2 regions of the Staphylococcus condimenti genome follow, and region 1 is predicted to be linked to the other one. Evidence: riboswitches for the same ligand, from Rfam matches in the RefSeq annotation. Region 1 holds a riboswitch; the other holds the start of a gene.
What was found. Region 1 has a riboswitch for FMN ahead of ribD (bifunctional diaminohydroxyphosphoribosylaminopyrimidine deaminase/5-amino-6-(5-phosphoribosylamino)uracil reductase RibD). Riboswitches for the same ligand answer to the same signal wherever they lie in the genome.
Positions count from the first base shown of each region.

Region 2: another riboswitch for FMN. It lies ahead of A4G25_RS01890 (ECF transporter S component); the one in region 1 lies ahead of ribD (bifunctional diaminohydroxyphosphoribosylaminopyrimidine deaminase/5-amino-6-(5-phosphoribosylamino)uracil reductase RibD).

Region 1 covers NZ_CP015114.1:95,438-100,622, reverse strand. Annotated here, with positions in the region: gene ribE (riboflavin synthase) at 1-501, opposite strand, end outside; gene ribD (bifunctional diaminohydroxyphosphoribosylaminopyrimidine deaminase/5-amino-6-(5-phosphoribosylamino)uracil reductase RibD) at 508-1,557, opposite strand; FMN riboswitch at 1,732-1,863, opposite strand; gene A4G25_RS00650 (FAD/NAD(P)-binding protein) at 1,963-3,444, opposite strand; gene sagB (peptidoglycan release complex glucosaminidase SagB) at 3,572-4,417, opposite strand; gene A4G25_RS00640 (hypothetical protein) at 4,736-4,957, opposite strand; gene A4G25_RS00635 (sigma-70 family RNA polymerase sigma factor) at 5,160-5,185, shown strand, end outside.
Region 2 covers NZ_CP015114.1:356,366-361,550, forward strand. Annotated here, with positions in the region: gene A4G25_RS01880 (response regulator) at 1-662, shown strand, start outside; gene A4G25_RS01885 (ATP-binding protein) at 649-2,400, shown strand; FMN riboswitch at 2,507-2,639, shown strand; gene A4G25_RS01890 (ECF transporter S component) at 2,699-3,247, shown strand; gene A4G25_RS01895 (ferredoxin) at 3,388-3,636, opposite strand; gene A4G25_RS01900 (helix-turn-helix domain-containing protein) at 3,735-4,697, shown strand; gene A4G25_RS01905 (RecQ family ATP-dependent DNA helicase) at 4,700-5,185, shown strand, end outside.

The DNA of each region.
Region 1 (5,185 bases):
CGTTGAACGTTTTGTTTCAGGAATTAAATGAATATCAAATTGACCCTCACCTAACCGGAAAATTGTCAAACTCACGCCATCTACAGTAATAGAACCTTGTTGGACCATTTGGTTCGTTAAATCTGGAGTGCATTGGATAGTGACAATGTTAGAATTTGCTGAAGGTTGAATCCGCTTAATTGTACCTACTTCATCAACATGTCCAAGAACAAAATGACCGCCAAAACGGCCCTGACTTGGCATTGCACGTTCTAAATTTACTTCACTGCCTTTACGCAGCTCAGAAAGATATGTTTTATTTTCAGTTCCTTTGATGACTTGAACATCAAATGTTTTTTCAGTAAAAGAAATTACAGTTAAGCAAGCACCATTTACGCTGATAGAATCACCGATATGGATATCTTCTAAAATATCATCACATTCAATTGTCAGACTCATGACATTTTGCTTAGAAGAAGTTTGAACAACTGTACCAACCTCTTCTACAATGCCGGTAAACATATTAAATCACTTCTTTCTTAGTGAAACTTTAATATTTTGATCGATGATTTCAGAATGGGCAATTTCAAATTGAGGGATTTTATCCAAAGAAAGTACTTCTTCTGTTTGATAGAATTGGTATTTCCCTGAACCTCCAATAACTTTCGGGGCGTAGTAAATAATAAGTGTTTGAACACACTCTGATTGGAGAAATTGTGAAGATACATTCGGTCCGGCTTCTACATAAAGTGAACCGATACCTTTATCATATAAATCACGTAAGATATTATGGATAGAACATTCTTCTAACTGAATAATCTTGATATTATCAGGATGTTCTTTATTTTGTAATGCTTTATTTTCTGTATACAACCAAACTGGCGTTAATCGGTCATGAAACATATTTTGTCTAAAACTTAAACGACCACTTCTATCTAATATCACTCGGATAGGTTGGCGTTCACCTTCTATTCTGACTGTTAAACTCGGGTTATCCACTTCTACTGTTCCTGCTCCTGTCAATATCGCATCATGACGTGCACGGTTTTTCAAAACATCTTGTTTTACATCTGGATTGGTAATCCATTGACTTTGACCAGCGTCCGTCGCTTGTTTACCATCCAAACTCACACTTACCTTTAATGTAACTTCTGGAATTTTAGAAACTTTAGCAGCAAAGAAATCTCTATACATTTTCTCTGCTTCAATATCATGCTGATATTCCACGTCAATGCCTGCTGATTTTAAAATCTCATCACCCGGCGAATCTAATGTAATATCTTTCATTGCATAAACCACTTTCGATATTCCAGCTTCAATTATCTTATTGACACAAGGCGGAGTTGAACCATAATGTGTACATGGTTCTAAAGAAACATAAATAGTACCGCCACGCGCTTGATCCCCTGCCATATCTAAAGCTTGGACCTCAGCATGCCGTTCACCCTGTTTCAAATGTGCACCGAGACCGACAATTCGGCCTTGATTGACAACAACAGAACCTACAGCAGGATTTACACCAGTTTGTCCTTCTGCCATTTTTGCCAGTTGTATTGCATTGTCTAAAAATCGATTCAAACAATCACCTCATTAAAAAACCCGCTGCCAACCAAAATTGGGCAACGGGAAAGAATTTATCATAGATTATTAATATTAGTAGTTGATTTAATAAAATTGCGTACTTAAATAAGCCGAATCAAATTAAACCTCACATATAAAATTAATAAATGAGTTTTATATTTAATGACGTCTTCATTCTTTCTCCCATCCAGACTTTACTGTCGGCTCTAGATTCTCACTAGATCAGCCATGTTCTATATAGAACACAGGTCGCAGGCTTAATTTACTGCCGGTTGGGAATTTCACCCTGCCCCGAAAGAATTTTTATGAAATTGTTTCTGAATCAATTCGAGTTATATAAAATCTTAACTCATGTTTTAATCATATCTTAAAATTATCAATCTTACAATAATAAAAACTTACTTATCGATTTTCTTGATGAAATGCATAGAGACTTTCAACAGCTTGAACAGACTGACGGACAATCATATTAACGCCATTTCGCGCTTGATTTATTCCATTTGTAATCTGGCCTATCGCAATCAAATGAGGTAACGTGCCGTGTCTTGGACTTATAACTTGATTCGTCTCCGGAACAATTTGAATACCGCCCATTGGATGCGCCTGTACAATCTGTCGATTCGCAATATCGACAATAAATCCATCATCATCATCCAAATCCTTTAGTTGCGTTCTTGGTCCAGTTGCATTAATAACCACATTATAATAATCTGGTTCATCTTGATCAGGATATTCAAAAACATATACTTCATTTTCATAACGAACATTTTCTAAATCTTTTTTGACCACCACATGCCCAGCTTCAATTTCTTCAATCAACAATCGTGCAGTTCGAGGCGGCATTGGATTAGAATTAGCTTTTAAAATCGGCATATATTTTTTCATAAATGCTTCTTGGTCTTGTAAACTCAAGCTATTCCAAATCCAATTCATATTTTCTTTTATAGTTTCAAGCAAACTTTGAAATACTCCTAATATTTCAGGATGAGATAAGTCATACTTTAAATCTTTAACTGGATCTCCTACTTTGCGATGGATTAATGCTTCTAGCGGTATATCATACGTTTCACATTCTTTTTCGAACAATCGAATCATAGATTCCAAAGGTACCACTCCAAAATGTGAACGTAAGATTTTATCAAAATTTTCTTTTGTAATATGTTTAAGTGTGATATCAATCATATTACCACGCACACTTGGAAATTCGCCGTGCCGACTCGTTGCAGTGATAGGTAAATTCGGATGATGTTTTACGACATATCGAATGACATCTAAACTTGATAATCCAGTGCCGATAATTGCGATATCATCTGTATCTTTAACATCATTCAAGGTTTCATATGTAGGGTACGGCGATTTAATATATCCCTTTAAACCTTTTAAATGATATGGATCATGATATGCCATCGTTCCTACTGTTAAAAAGACATAGTCATATTGTCTGCACGCTTCTTGTTGATGATTTGTACATACAAAATATTGTATTTTAGCATTTCTTTCAAAACCTTGTTCAAGATACATTTCAGTCGCTTTTTCAGTAATCAAATGAATATTGTCATATTCTCGGTCAAATTTTTCTAAGTAACTTTTCATGTAGTGACCAAAAACAAATCTAGGTAAATATGTAGCATTTTCAAACTTAAATTGATTTTGACTTTCATACCAGTTGAAAAACTCAGCTGCGTCATGAAAATTTAACGACATATCCTTACTTGGTAAATTAATAAGCAGTTGTGAACTATCATTTTGAAAAGGTACACCTTGCCCCATATTTTGCGGATCATCATATACATCGATGTCTAATTCTTTAAAATATGAATGAGACTCTAATTGACGCAGGATACTTACACCAGCTGTCCCCATCCCAATAATTGCAACGCGCATTTTAATACCTCCTCGTTTTTTTCATATTACTCTTCATGTTACTTACTATTATGCATTAAAAATAAATAAAGCGAAACAATTAAAACTGTTTTGTTTTAATTGTTTCGCCTTATTAAATTACCTTTATTTATTGATGTTGTTTATCGTCTTTATAGACAAACAGTTTAAAATACTTACCTTCAGTATTTATTTTTTTATAAAAATCTGCAATTAATGATGCATTGCTTTCTGCCCATTTAATATCAGTAGCATATTGATGCTCTCCTGGATTTTTTGGATTCCATCTCATACTGTACAGTGTATTTTGATCTGGATTAGATAAGAAATGAGAATGGATAAAGTCAGCCCCGCCGTCAATTGCTTTTTCAGGTGTATCCCAATTATGTTTTTTTGCATATTCTGCACCTGTTTTAATAGGATCTTTATCTAATGCACCAACACCATAGAAATTGTAATACTTCTTACCATCTATTTCGACACCTTTAGATAAATCACTTTTAACAGCACCAGTTTCTAAAATAGCATGTGAAATTAAGTATACCTCATTAACATGTCGTTTCTTAGCTGCTTTCATAAAATCATCAGTATGAGCAAGCAATGTCGGACGATCAGCCAACATACGCTTTATGCGATTTTCATCAATACCTTGATATTTTGATAAATCTAAGAATTGATATCTTTGCACTTTATCATTGATAAAGTTTTTACTATCCATCGCTTTTTTAATTTCCGTACCTGTTGCATCATGCCAAATATCATTTTTGTCTGATACTTGCTGGCTTGTATAGTTATCAATTTGTTTTTTAGCTGCTTTATCGAGTGTGACATCAAGATGTTCAACAGTCTCAACTTTCTTTACGTGTTTAAACAAAACCTGATCAGAAATCATCGAAAAGAAAATCCAGCCAGCTGCAGCTAAAATAACAAGCAACCCTATAATCGAAATAATAGAGCCCTTCTTATGCTTCGTCATAATTACACCTCTTAGGTCAAGTTGAATTATTAAATTATAAATTTTGTTAGTATATTTTATCTCTATATTAAGTATAAAATATTTCAAACTCTCTATTCATTATCTTATCATATCTTAGTGGGTGTCATGGCTTTGAAGTCAGAATGTAATATTGTTGTATTCTCTGCCTAATATTTTGATATTTTCAGTAATATTTTTAATGGCATTTCTCATTTTAAGATTAAAATAACCTGTTTAACACAGCATATTACTGTCATAAACAGGTTACTTTTATTTTCTATTATTTTAACAGTATCAACAATTTGAATATATTATTAATTACTCAGGACGTTTATAATCCATCATGATAAAACTTGCTGCTTCTGACTTATTTTTATAATAATAGCGATTTAAATCAATTGTTCCTTCAATTGTTCCATCACGATACATCATTTCATTAGTCATATTATTTATCATTACAAAATCCGAGCAATCTTTAATCATATCCAATTCGTCGTGACGTGCAAAAAAGTGTTCTAAGTTCAAATGTGCGTAATCCATAGAATCCTCCCGTCTTTTTAAATGATGCTGAATTTCATTAATTAGTTAATTTTATCCTTGAATCTTTATAAAAATTTTTATTTCTGTCCTTCTATTTAACACCTATTTTGCTTATTAAGCAAATGAAAATCATTGGTTGAACATTTATGATGAAATTAACCAGAAATAATAAGATAGTTACATATCTATACGAGGTACCGCATTGAATATTGAATATCAAATCAATCG
Region 2 (5,185 bases), 260 kb from region 1:
ATTTAGAAAGAGAATCTTTTGATATCGAAGAAGCTCAAGACGGCAAAGAAGCATTAGATAAGGCATTAAATACTGATTATGCTTGTATCTTACTAGATTTAATGCTTCCTGAACTAGATGGTATTGAAGTTGCAAACCGTTTGAGAGAATACAAAGACACACCAATTATAATGCTAACAGCAAAAGGCGAAGAAACGAATCGCGTAGAAGGATTCGAATCAGGTGCAGATGATTATATTGTCAAACCTTTCTCACCACGTGAGGTAGTCTTGCGAGTTAAAGCATTACTTAGACGCACTTTAACAGCAACTTCAGAACAAAATGAACCTCACGCAAGAGACTTGATTGAATTTAAACACCTTGTCATTGATAATGATGCACATCGTGTACTTGCAGATGGCACTCAGGTCAATTTAACACCTAAAGAATATGAACTTTTAATATTCTTAGCCAAAACACCTAACAAAGTTTTTGATCGTGAACAATTATTAAAAGATGTTTGGCATTATGAATTCTACGGTGACTTGCGTACTGTAGATACTCATGTTAAACGTCTAAGAGAAAAGCTGAACCGCGTATCTTCTGATGCAGCACATATGATACAAACCGTGTGGGGTGTAGGCTATAAATTTGAGGTCAACAATAATGATGCAACGACTTAATAGTGTTGTCATAAAACTGTGGTTAACTATAATTCTTATAGTAACGACAGTTTTAATTTTACTAAGTGCAGCCTTAATTACTTTTATTCAAAACTATTATACGCAAGATACTGAGCAATCTTTAATAAAAGATGCTAAACGAATTAGCATGTTACTTGAAGAATCAGACAATAAGTCATTAGCTATTAAACATAGTAAAGCTTTAATTGAAGATCCGAGTGGTTTAATCATCATGAAAAATAAGAATGATGAATATTATAATTCTCACTCTAAGTTAAAAAATGAAATGATGAATGTTATTACTAAAAACCCGAAATATCAAAAAGTATTTACTAATAATAAAAAAACATCACAGCACATTAAATTAAAAGTCGATGGGAAAGTCAGAACATACGTATTACTTGGCTATCCGACAAAAATTGATACAAATAACCCCCATGGTGCTGTATTCATTTATCAAGACCTTAAAAGTATAGATGATACAAATAATGTCATTACTATTATTATTTTAGTAACAGCTGTAATTTTCTTAATTATTACCACTGTTTTTGCATTCTTTTTATCATCACGAATTACAAAACCGCTTCGCCAATTACGCACGCAAGCTCTAAATCTTTCTGAAGGTGACTATTCACAAGTCAATGATATCAATTCAAAAGATGAAATAGGAGAACTAGCACATTCCTTCAATATAATGAGTAGTGATATACAAAGACATATTGATGAAATATCAGCTTCTAAAAATATCAGAGACAGCCTAATCAATTCGATGGTAGAAGGCGTGTTAGGTATCAACGAAAAAAGAGAAATTATTCTTTCTAATGAAATGGCAAAAAAAATGGCTGAACAGCTTCGAACTACTAAAAAAGAACAATTTACTGACCAAATGGATCGCACATTCAAAGAAAAAGAAATTCAATTCCAAGACTACGAAGTGAATAATCGATTTTATGTCGTTATCATGAGTTACATCGAACAATTTCAGCCGAATCAAAGCGGTGTTGTAGCGATTATTCGAGACATGACCAATGAACATCAATTGGATCAAATGAAAAAAGATTTCATAGCTAATGTATCTCATGAATTACGTACACCAATTGCTTTATTACAAGGTTATACAGAATCAATTGTTGATGGGGTTGTTTCAGAACCTGATGAAATCAGAGATTCACTTTCAATTGTACTGGACGAAACGCAGCGTTTAAATCGTCTCGTAAATGAATTATTAAATGTAGCGAGAATGGACGCAGAAGGCCTATCAGTTAATAAAGAAGTACAACCTATTGATGATTTGTTAGAGCGTATGCAATTGAAATATCGACAACAAGCTGAAGATTTACAAATTGATATTAAATTAGCACCTGATACATCTGGTCAACTTTGGTATTACGATACAGATAGAATGGAGCAAGTATTAACAAATTTAGTGGACAATGCTTCTCGTTATACTTCACCGGGAGACGCGATTACTATCAGTGCTTCAGAATCTGATAAATACGACATTTTGTATGTAGCAGATACAGGCAGCGGCATTGCACCTGAGCATATTGATTTAGTATTCGATAGATTTTATAAAGTAGATGCTTCTCGAAAACGTGGTAAAGAGGGAACAGGATTAGGACTCTTTATTTGTCGCATGATTATTGAAGCACAAGGTGGAACGATTGACTTAAAAAGCCGTTTAGGTGAAGGGACTACATTTATAATTAAATTGCCTAAGCCGCCAAAAAATAATTAATACTATTTTTAAAGCATCCATTTTACTGGATGCTTTTTTTAAGCAATCGAATTGAATGATTGTATCTAATCCGATATAATAGATAAGAAAATAAAATAATAATGAAATTCATCTTCGGGGTCGGGTGAAAGTCCCAACCGGCAGTAAATTAAGCCTGCGACCTGTATTTATATTATAAATATGGCTGATCTAGTGAGATTCTAGAGCCGACAGTATAGTCTGGATGGGAGAAGATGGAGGGTTTATTTGTTGTGCTTAAATTCCTCCTATTCGCGTAAGATGAATGGAAGGAGTATTTATGAATCAACAAAAAAACAAACGCTTAATCATTATAAGTATGATGAGTGCAATCGCGTTTATTTTGATGTTTATCAAATTTCCGCTGCCATTTTTACCACCATACTTAACATTGGACTTTAGTGATGTTCCAGCATTGCTTGCAACATTTCTATTTGGACCAGTGGCAGGAGTTATTGTAGAACTTATTAAAAATTTACTTAACTTCCTTTTCAATATGGGGGATCCAATCGGACCTGTAGCAAACTTTTCAGCTGCAGTCAGTTTTTTACTTACTGCGTTTTATGTAAGTAAATTAATTAAAGGCAAATGGAACTTAGTTATCGGCTTAATTGCAGGCACTTTAGTTATGACTCTAATATTGAGCATTTTAAACTACTTTGTTCTATTACCTTTATACGGAATGATTATGAATCTTTCAGATGTAGTGAAAAATTTAAAAATAATTATAGTATCAGGTATTATCCCATTCAACATTATAAAAGGAATTGCAGTATCAGCTATTTTCCTTTTACTATATAAACGACTAAAAAAAGCATTAAGTTATTAATATTCAGAAACCCAGAAATTTGAAAAATAATTTCTGGGTTTTTAATTAAAAAAGAGACCAAAACAAGCAATATGTTTTGATCTCTTCCATTCAATCTATAATTAGCGAAGAATACTAACTGAATTGACGATTGACTATCATTATTCGAATTTTAGTGCATCTCCATCAAAAGGTTCATCTGCTATTTTAATAGAATCAGTAGGGCAACCTTCCAGTGCATCTTCCATGTCTTCATATAATTCTTCAGGTACTTCAGCGGTACCTTCATTATCATCAAGAATCACGTATGCAATGCCTTCATCGTCGTAGTCATAAATATCTGGAGCTGCTGCACCGCAAGCACCACATGCAATACATGTATCCATATCTACAATCGTATATTTAGCCAATTTTACTTCGCCTCCTTTTATAAAAATGCTACACTTATAACGTAATTTTTATTTTAACACCAGAAATTCTTTTTTCAATACAACAGATTATTAAGGTGATGATTGACTTGAAAGAAATAATTCAATACATAAAAACAAATGCTTATCATTATAAAACTGATAAAAGTCTTTATAATATAATCGTTGGTGCTAAAACTCATCAAACTTATTTTGATGCATGTAGCCAACAACTTTTATCATTATATCACAGTCATCCAAATTTAAAATATCCATCATTCGACCGAATATTCAATGACACTGATGAAAATAATAACAGTAACAGCAATACATTAAAAGTTTCACCGCGTTACACTTTTGAGAGTTTGCAACAAACATTTCAAGTCATCCAATTATTAACTCAAACAATTTCGAATCATCAGCATCAAAGCTTTTCATTTATACCTGTTTCACAGATTGAAAAAGTGCAAAAGAAAGCCAAGCAACTTTATTATCAAATTTTAAATAATAATGATGAGAAGTTATTTGAAAAAGAAATATACAATCTATTTGCATCTATAAATTCTAACAATGAATTGTCCATTCTTCATTATTTTTTACAAGGATACGAAGAAACAATGTATACGAATCAACAGGTGGGAATGATCGAATTAATTTCAGATGAAGAATTAATCAGAATAAAAATGAATGATTTAGTTGAAATGATGAATCAAATAGAAGATAAAGAAAAATTTAAAATTTTACATAAAACAATCATTTTGCCTGAATTATCACAAAATGCATATGAAACTTATCGTCATCTTAAAAATGATAAAAATATGCAGGAAATTGCTGTTATTGAAAGCGTAAAAGAAAATACAGTTGAAGATCATGTGCTCGAGCTCTTTATTAAAGGATATCTTTCTAATTATGATTTATATATAAATCAAACTTTTTATTCTGCATTTAAATCATTTTATCAAAATAACAAAGAAGAACGACTAAAAGAATTCAAATTAAAATTTCCAGATCACAGTTATTTCGAAATTAAATTAGCTATCGTACGTTTTTCTAGGGAGGAGTGACCATGTTACAAAAAGCATTACAAGAGTGGTTTGGATTTGATGATTTTAACCCTGGACAAGAAGCAATCATTCAGAGTGTCCTAGATAATCAAAATACTTTAGGTATTTTACCTACTGGCAGTGGTAAGAGTTTATGCTATCAACTTCCAACTTATATCAATCAAAAACCTACGTTGATTATATCTCCATTAATATCATTAATGGATGATCAAGTGATGCAAATGAAGAAAAAAGGAGAACGTTCCGTATGTTACGTACATTCTGGGATGAGTTTAGAAGAAAAGAATAAAAATCTTAAGTTTATAAAAAAATCAAAGTTTATCTTTTTAAGTCCTGAGTTCATTTTAAACCGTGATAATATCAATTTTCTACGTGACATAGATTTAGGTTTGATTGTTCTGGATGAAGCACATTGCATTACAGAGTGGGGTTATGATTTCAGACCCCATTATGCACTTGTAGGTAAAATTACTGATCGATTCCCAAAA